One region of the Nocardia sp. NPDC059240 genome, then DNA from elsewhere that is predicted to be linked to it. Evidence: riboswitches for the same ligand, from Rfam matches in the RefSeq annotation. Region 1 holds a riboswitch; the other holds the start of a gene.
The links. A riboswitch is a leader RNA that binds a small molecule or an ion and turns the genes downstream of it on or off. The one in region 1 is predicted to bind cobalamin.
Positions count from the first base shown of each region.

Region 2: it holds a riboswitch for cobalamin, as region 1 does, so the genes downstream of both, ACFXHA_RS40590 (FecCD family ABC transporter permease) here and ACFXHA_RS07610 (HoxN/HupN/NixA family nickel/cobalt transporter) in region 1, are expected to answer to the same signal.

Region 1 is NZ_JBHZAC010000002.1:433,759-437,964, reverse strand. Features, by position in the region: gene ACFXHA_RS07620 (hypothetical protein) at 1-37, shown strand, start outside; gene ACFXHA_RS07615 (class I SAM-dependent methyltransferase) at 55-894, shown strand; gene ACFXHA_RS07610 (HoxN/HupN/NixA family nickel/cobalt transporter) at 837-1,925, opposite strand; cobalamin riboswitch at 1,952-2,141, opposite strand; gene ACFXHA_RS07605 (long-chain fatty acid--CoA ligase) at 2,173-3,810, opposite strand.
Region 2 is NZ_JBHZAC010000016.1:140,051-144,256, reverse strand. Features, by position in the region: gene ACFXHA_RS40600 (ABC transporter substrate-binding protein) at 1-460, opposite strand, end outside; gene ACFXHA_RS40595 (ABC transporter ATP-binding protein) at 457-1,254, opposite strand; gene ACFXHA_RS40590 (FecCD family ABC transporter permease) at 1,251-2,282, opposite strand; cobalamin riboswitch at 2,317-2,447, opposite strand; gene ACFXHA_RS40585 (hypothetical protein) at 2,470-2,619, shown strand; gene ACFXHA_RS40580 (TetR/AcrR family transcriptional regulator C-terminal domain-containing protein) at 2,639-3,223, opposite strand; gene bioB (biotin synthase BioB) at 3,336-4,206, shown strand, end outside.

The sequences.
Region 1 (4,206 bases):
CTTCGTCATCGCCGCCGAGACCCAGTCCCTGTTCTGACCCCCTACGATGGCGGCGTGACCATCGATCCACTATCGGTGAACAGGCGAAACTGGGACGCCCGCGCGGGAATTCACGCCGCCAGCCGGTTCTACCGGGACCGGGATGCGAGCTACTGGTTCGCCCCTTTCGAATGGGAGGCCCTCGGCGAGCTGCGCGGCCGCGACATCCTGCACCTGCAATGCCATCTGGGCACGGAGACGGTCGAATTCGCGCGGCGCGGGGCCCGCGCGGTCGGCCTGGACTTCTCGGCGGAGTCGATCAAACACGCCCGCGAATTGGCCGGGGGCACGGTCGAATACGTGTGCGCGGACGTCTACGACGCGCGAACGGCCCTGCCCGGCAGGGATTTCGACATCATCTACACCGGCAAGGGCGCACTCTGCTACCTGCCCGACCTGACCGGCTGGGCACAGGTGATCGCCGATCTCCTGCGCCCGGGCGGCCTGCTCTACCTGGTCGAATTCCATCCGCTGCTGCACGCCCTGGGCCCGACCCCGCCGCCGGGCGTGGACCCGGATCAGCTACTGCTGCACGACGATTACCTGTCCGGCCGGGGCGCGCAACGCCGTGACAGCGTCCACACCTACACCGACGGCCCCGACCTCACCACCGACACCACCGCCTACGAATGGCGGCACGGTCTCGGCGAGGTCGTCAACGCGCTACTGGCCGCCGGTCTGCGCATCACCGGTCTCACCGAATCCGAGACGCTGCCGTGGCCGCGCTGGCCCGGCATGGTCCAGACCCCCGACGGCTGGTGGAAGCTGCCGCCGCCGGCCCCGATCATCCCGGTCCTCTACGGCCTTTCGGCGGTCAATGACCAGCGGGACTCGACCTTCGCGAGTCGCCAGTAGATCAACGCGATCGCCCACACCGCCACGAACAGTCCGACGATCACGAATCCCACATTGTTCAGATCGATGCCGGAGATCCACCCGGTGATCGGGTCGGTGAGATCCAGCTTGGCGTGCAGCACACCGACCAGTTCGATGGTGCCGATGAGGAACGCCACCGCGATCGACAGCCCGGTGATGGTGAGGTTGTAGTACACCTTGCGCACCGGATTCGAGAACGCCCAGTGGTAGGCGAAATTCATGAAGGTGCCGTCGAGCGTGTCGAACAGGCTCATGCCGGAGGCGAACAGCAGCGGCAGGCAGATGATCGCGTACCAGGGCAGCCCCGCGGCCGCACCGGACCCGGCCATCACCATCAGCGTCACCTCGGTGGCGGTGTCGAAGCCGATCCCGAACAGCAGCCCGATCGGATACATCTGTCCCGGCCGGGTGATGGACTTGGTCAGCCGTCCCAGGATCCGATTGATGAAACCCCGGCTGTCCAGGTGCTTTTCGAGCTCGTGTTCATCGAACTGCCCGGCCCGCATGGCCTTGAACACCCGCCAGATCCCGGCCAGCGCCACCAGGTTCAACGCCGCGATCAGATACAGGAAGCTGCCCGAGCTGAGCGTGGCGACCAGGCCGAGATCCTTGCGGGTCGCGGAGTCGTCATCGGCCAGCGTGGTCGCGAACCGCGCCCCGGCCGCGATGCCGACCGCCAGCAGCACCACCACGGTCGAGTGCCCGAGCGCGAACCAGAAGCCCACCGACACCGGACGTTTCCCGTCCGCCATCAGCTTGCGGGTGGTGTTGTCGATGGCGGCGATGTGGTCGGCGTCGAAGGCGTGCCGCATGCCGAGCGTGTAGGCGGTGACGCCCAGCCCGACCCCGAACACCTGGGTGCCGACCGTGTAGTGCCCGGGCAGCACCAGTGCGAACAGAATCCCGAACGCCACCACGTGCATGACGGCGATGGTCGCGAGCAGTCCGCCGGTGCGGATCCAGTCGCGGCGTTCCCAGCGCAGGGTGGGAACAGGGTTGGGTACAGACACAGAGCAGCCTTCCAGCACCTCGTGGAACGGTTCAACGGTGCCGTGGCCGGTCTCCTGGCTGACGGGTCGAACACCGGCGCGCCTGGTCTTCCGGGACCGAAATCCCGTGACCCCTGCCCGCGAGGACAGGACGACGCACCGACTAACCGATCACAGTGGCGAGGGCCGTGCCGGAATTACACCGGCTTCCCGAACACCACGGCGGCCCTCACACTAAGGGCCGCCGTGGCATTGCGGATATCCGGGTTCAGCCCAGCGTGATGACGGTCAGCGTGCCGTCGGCGTGTTGGGCGCGCAGCCGCTTCTTGTCGAACTTGCCGACGCTGGTCTTGGGGACCTCCTCGATGAAGGCCCAGTGCTCCGGCAGCTGCCACTTGGCGAACTTGGGCGCCAGGAAGTCGCGCAGCTCTTCGGGTTTCGCCTCGGAGCCTGCCACCAGCACGACCGCGACCAGCGGACGCTCGTCCCACTTCGCGTCCGGGATGCCGATGACCGCGGCCTCGGCGACCGCCGGATGCCCGACCACCGCGTTCTCCAGGTCCACCGACGAGATCCATTCGCCGCCGGACTTGATCACGTCCTTGGAGCGGTCCACCAGGGTCAGATAGCCGTTGGGGCTGATCTTGCCGACATCGCCGGTGCGCAGCCAGCCGTCGTCGAACTTGTCCGGATCGACCTCGGCGCCGGTGGGGGAGTAGTAGGACCCGGTGATCCAGGGCCCGCGAACCTCGAGCTCGCCCAGCGCTTCTCCGTCGTTCGGGAGCACGCTGCCGTCATCGCCGACCAGTCGCGCCTGCACCCCGGCCGGGAATCGGCCCTGCGTGTAGCGGTAGGCCCACGCCTCTTCGCCTTCGGCCCCGGCCGGCGGGTGGCCGACCGAACCGAGCGGGGAGGTCTCGGTCATGCCCCACGCGTGCAGCAGCTTGACGTGGTGCTGCTCTTCGAAGGCCCGCATCATCGACGGCGGCACCGCCGCACCGCCGACCACGCAGGTGCGCAGGTACGAAATGTCTTGCGGCTGCGCCTGCAGGGCCGCCAGCACGCCACCCCAGATGGTGGGCACGGCCGCCGCGAAGGTCGGCTTCTCCTGCTCCATCATCTGCAGCAGCGGGGCGGGCTGCAGGAAGCGGTCGGGCATGAGCACATTCGCGCCCGACATGAGCGCCGCGTACGGGATGCCCCAGGCGTTGGCGTGGAACAGCGGCACGATGGCCAGCACGGTGTCGGCGGCGGTGAAGCCCATGCCGTTGGGGGAGATCACCTGCATGGCGTGCAGCCAGTTGGAGCGGTGCGAGTAGACGACGCCCTTGGGGTCGCCGGTGGTGCCGGAGGTGTAGCACATGCCCGCGGCCGACCGCTCGTCGATGACCGGGAAGTCGTAGCTGTCCGATTGCGCGGCAAGCAGTTCTGTGTACGCGTGCACGGTGACGCCCTCGGGCGCGGTCACGGTCGCGACATCCCCGTTGGCGACGATGACGTGGCGCACGGTCTTCAGATTCGGCAGGTACTGGTTGAACATCGGTACCAGCGAGCCGTCCACGATGACCACCTGGTCCTCGGCGTGGTTGGCCACGTACACCAGCTGCTCGGGGAACAACCGGATGTTCAGTGCGTGCAGCACCGCGCCCATCGCGGGCACCGCGATATAGGCGACCATGTGCTCGTTGTTGTTCCACATGAACGTGCCGACCCGATCGCCGACGCCGATGCCCAGGTCACGCAGGGCATTGGCGAGGCGGGCCGCATCCTGGCCGATCTCACGATAGGTCTGGGTGCGTACGCCGTCGCCGGTCCAGGTGGAGACATGGCTGTCGCCCTGGAAGGTGGAGGCGTAGCGCAGCAGCGTCGCGAGTGACAGCTGCTCGTCCTGCATGGTGCTCAACATTTCCCAACCGCTCCTTGCACGTACCTACTGGGGAGTGAACTGAGTCACTTGCGGCGAGCCTAGCCGAATTCGGACACGCGGGGTCGGGCCCCCGGTGGAGCGCGGAGATTGTTCGGATGGTGCGGAAATATTCGAGCTGCGGGCGGCGGACCCCACCTCCGCCACCCGCAGCTCGTGCCGACCCGCCGCCGCCCAACACGACGACCAGCCGGCTCCGCGGTCCTGATCGGCGTCGACGTGCTGACGCAACCCCCTGCGGCTGCGCAGAATAGCCAATCACTAACCAGGACAAGCAAATTGGAGCAAGAACTTCCGTGAATATATTGAGTGTGACACCGGGTTGTCCAGTCGGGGACAGCGTCGCAGGTCAGACCCTACTCACTGGCTCGGACAGTG
Region 2 (4,206 bases), on a different contig from region 1:
GCACGTACGGCGCGACCCCCGCCGCCCGCAACGAATCCGGCGTCAAGTTGGCCGCCTCCGAATACCCGTAATTCCACCCCGCCACCATCACATCCGGCCGCTGCGCCAACACGGTCTCCCGCGAGGGGTAATCCGGCGCAACAGAATTCAACCTGTCGACCGCATCCCCATAATGCTTGCGCAAGGTGTCCGCATCCCGCTTCAAACTCGACACCGCCACCGTCTGCTCCTGCGCCCCGAGCGCCAGCACCATCGAAATCAGATTCCCGTCATTGACGAACATCCGCTGCGCCGGCGACGGAAACTTCATCTCCACACCACAATTCCGCACCGCCAGATTCCCCGACGCCGCCTGCGGCGACCCACACGCCGCCACCGCCCCCACCGCGGCGACGACAGCCAGCGGCCGCGCCCACCAACCGGGAGACCGTAGCCGGGCGGGGATCGAAATCTTGGTCAAGAGAGTGCCTTTCGTCCAGTGATGATCAGGTGGGTGCCGCCCGCGTGCGGGTCCGGCACGCGATGCGCGTGCACACCGAAAACGTCTTCGAGGATCGCGGGGCGCAGGGCGGTCTCCGGCGGTCCGAGCGGATGAGCCCGGCCCTTGTCGACCACCAGCACGCGGTCGCAGTACCGGTCCGCCAACGCCAGGTCGTGCAGGCTCATCACCACGGTCCGTGCCAGTTCCCGCGTCAGCGCCAGCAATTCGAGCTGATGCGTGATGTCCAGATGATTGGTCGGCTCATCCAGCAACAGCACCGGCGTCTCCTGCACCAGCGCCCGCGCCAGCAACACCCGCTGCCTCTCACCGCCGGACAGCCGGTGCACGGGCCGCCCCTCGAACCCCTCGAGATCCACCTTCCGCAGCGCGTCCTCCACCGCGGCCCGCTCATTCGGCCCGCCCGCACCCCACGGCGGCAGATACGGTGTCCGCCCCAACGTCACCAACTCGCCGACCAGCAGATCCGCGGGCGGCCGCTCATCCTGCCCGACCAGCCCCACCAACCGCGCCCGCTCCCGCGGTGAAATCCGATGCAGCGCACGGCCGTCCACCGCGACCGATCCGGAAATCGGCGTGATCAGCCCAGCGAGAGTGCGCAACAAAGTCGTCTTGCCCGCCCCGTTCGGTCCGACAATCCCGACCGTCTCCCCGGGCTCGACGGCGAACTCGACCCGCTCGAGCACGGTCCGCCGACCGGCGGCGCAGCTCAACCCCGAGACCTCGATCATTCCTGCGGCCTGGCCGGGGGTCATGCGGTTCCGAAGGTGTAGCGGCGGCGGCCCATGAGGAGGAGGAAGGCGGGGGCGCCTATCAGGCCGGTGAGGACTCCGACGGGGATTTCGGTGGGGCGGACCAGGACTCGGGTGGCGGAGTCGGCCACTACGAGGAAGAGTGCGCCGCACAGGGCGCTGGTCGGGAGCAGGATGCGGTGCCGGGGGCCGACCACGAGGCGGGCGGCGTGGGGGATTACCAGGCCGACGAAGCCGATGCCGCCGGAGACGGCTACGAGGATGCCGACGAGGACGGCCAGGAGGATGAACAGGGCGATGCGTAACTCGCGCACGGGGACTCCGATGGAGGCGGCGGCGTCGGAGCCGAGGTTCAGGGCGTCGAGCCAGTTCGAGGCGAGGAGTAGGGCCGTCAGGGCGGCTGCTACCACGCAGGCGGGCAACAGGATTCGGGTCCAGTCGGCGCCGGAGAGGCTGCCGAGCAGCCAGAACAGCACCGATTGGGCGGCCGAGGGGTCGGCGCTGCGGAAAATCAGGTAGCTGCTGAACGCGGCGAAGGCCGAGGCCAGGACGGTGCCGGTGAGCACCAAACGCAGTGGGGTGAGGCCACCTTGAGCCATGGCGATGAGGAATACCGCCGTCGCGGCGAGCAGTGCGCCGGCGAGCGCGCCCGCCGACAATGCCCACAGTCCAGCCCCGGCGAACATGCCGGAGGTGATGACCGCTGCCGCCCCGACACCCGCGCCGGAGGAGACGCCGAGCAGGTAGGGGTCGGCGAGGGGGTTGCGGACCAGGGTCTGCATGGCTGCCCCGGCCACGGCCAGGCCCGCGCCGACGATGGCCGCGAGAATCGTTCGCGGCACCCGCAATTGCCACACGATGGTATCGAGCCCGAGGTTTGCGGGCGTGCTGCCGGTGATTCGCTGGCGGAGCACGTCGAGCACGTCCGGCACGGGAATGGTCTGGGCCCCGAATCCGGTGGCGACGATCATGGCCGCGCACAGCAGGATTCCGAGCACGGGTAGGGCGAGCGATGTCCGCGCACGACTCATCGCGGTGGCTCCTCGGGCAAAACGCGGCCTCTCCAGAGTGCTTGCGCGGCGGGGGAGGTCTGACTCGCACCGGTTGCCCGGTACTCACAGTGGCGCGACCGTCCCGGATTTGCACCGGATTCCCGCACCCGCCGTCGAATGACCGCCCGGACTCTACCGTTCGGAAATATCGGGATGCGGATGGGCCATGAGTGCGCGTACGTTGCCGGGCATGATCCGTGTACGCGTCGCGGCGGCCGTGATCGCCGCTTTCGTCCTGTTGCTCACCGGCATGCTGTGGCAAACCACCGACGCCGGTGCGAAATTCGTCTGGTTGACCGACAGCGTCTACCCGTAACCCGATCCAGCGGACCGGCTCAGCGGACGCGAGTGCCGAGCAGGTGGCGGATGCCGCTGACGAACAGCTGCAACCCGAAGTCGAACCGGGCGGTCGCGTTGATGGTGTCGTAGAGCGGCGAATGCTCTTCGGCGAGTGCGCCGACCGAATCCATCTGGATGCGTGACTGCTCGTCCACGGTCTGGCCGAGCACGTAGTACAGCAGCGTGTACGCCGACAGATCGGCCTCCTCGCGCGTCATCCCCGCGCGAATCGCGGCGCTGGCCAGCCGTTCCCGCCCCTTGCTGGTGGTGAGCCGGGAAGCGTAGGTGGCCGAGACCAATTCGGCCCCGTCGCGGTAGGCGAGCAGGCATTCGCGCAGCCGGTGCGCCAATTCGGTGATCTGCTTGGACCATTCGTCGGCGGTGACCGCCTCGTCCATGGGGGCGAGAATGCGGTCGGCGACCGCGCCGAGCAGGGCCTGCTTATTGGGGAAGTGCCAGTACAGCGCGCCCGGCTGGACGTGCAGCGAGGTGGCCAGCCGGCGCATGGTCAGATCCGCCAGTCCGTACTGGTCGAGAATGGCGATGGCCCCGTCGACCACGTCCGTGCGATGGAGTTGCACTGAAAAACCCGACCCTCTCGTGTTCCGGCTCACGTTCCGGACTGCTAGCCTACCCTGAACACCGTTCAAGTTGGTCGGCCACACGCGGCCGGACGAAGGGAAGCGCGCGGACATGACCCAGGCAGCCGTCACCACCGAAGCTGTTACCACAGCAGGCGATGACATTCTCGCCATCGCCCGCGAGCAGGTGCTCGAGCGCGGAATCGGCCTCACCCAGGACCAGACCCTCGAGGTGCTGCAGCTCGGCGACGACCGGCTCGAGGAGATCCTCGCTCTCGCGCACGACGTCCGCATGAAGTGGTGCGGCCCCGAGGTCGAGGTCGAGGGCATCATCTCGCTCAAGACCGGCGGCTGCCCGGAGGACTGCCACTTCTGTTCGCAGTCCGGCCTTTTCCAGTCCCCGGTGCGCGCCGCCTGGCTCGACATCCCCTCGCTCGTCGAGGCCGCCAAGCAGACCGCCAAGACCGGCGCGACCGAATTCTGCATCGTGGCCGCCGTGCGTGGACCGGACGAGCGCCTGATGGCGCAGGTCGCCGCGGGCGTGGAGGCCATCCGCAACGAGGTCGACATCCAGGTCGCCTGCTCGCTGGGCATGCTCAACCAGGAGCAGGTCGATCAGCTCGCCGCCATGGGCGTGCACCGCTACAACCACAACCTCGAGACCGCGCGCTCGCACTTCCCGAACGTGGTCACCACCCACTCCTACGACGAGCGCTGGGACACCCTGCGCATGGTCCGCGAGGCCGGCATGGAGGTGTGCTCCGGCGGCATCCTCGGCATGGGCGAATCCCTCGAGCAGCGCGCCGAATTCGCCGCGCAGCTGGCCGAACTGGAGCCCGACGAGGTCCCGCTGAACTTCCTCAACCCGCGCCCGGGCACCCCCTTCGGCGACCTCGAGGTGCTCCCGGCCGCCGACGCCCTGCGCGCCGTCGCCGCCTTCCGCCTCGCGCTGCCGCGCACCATCCTGCGTTTCGCGGGAGGCC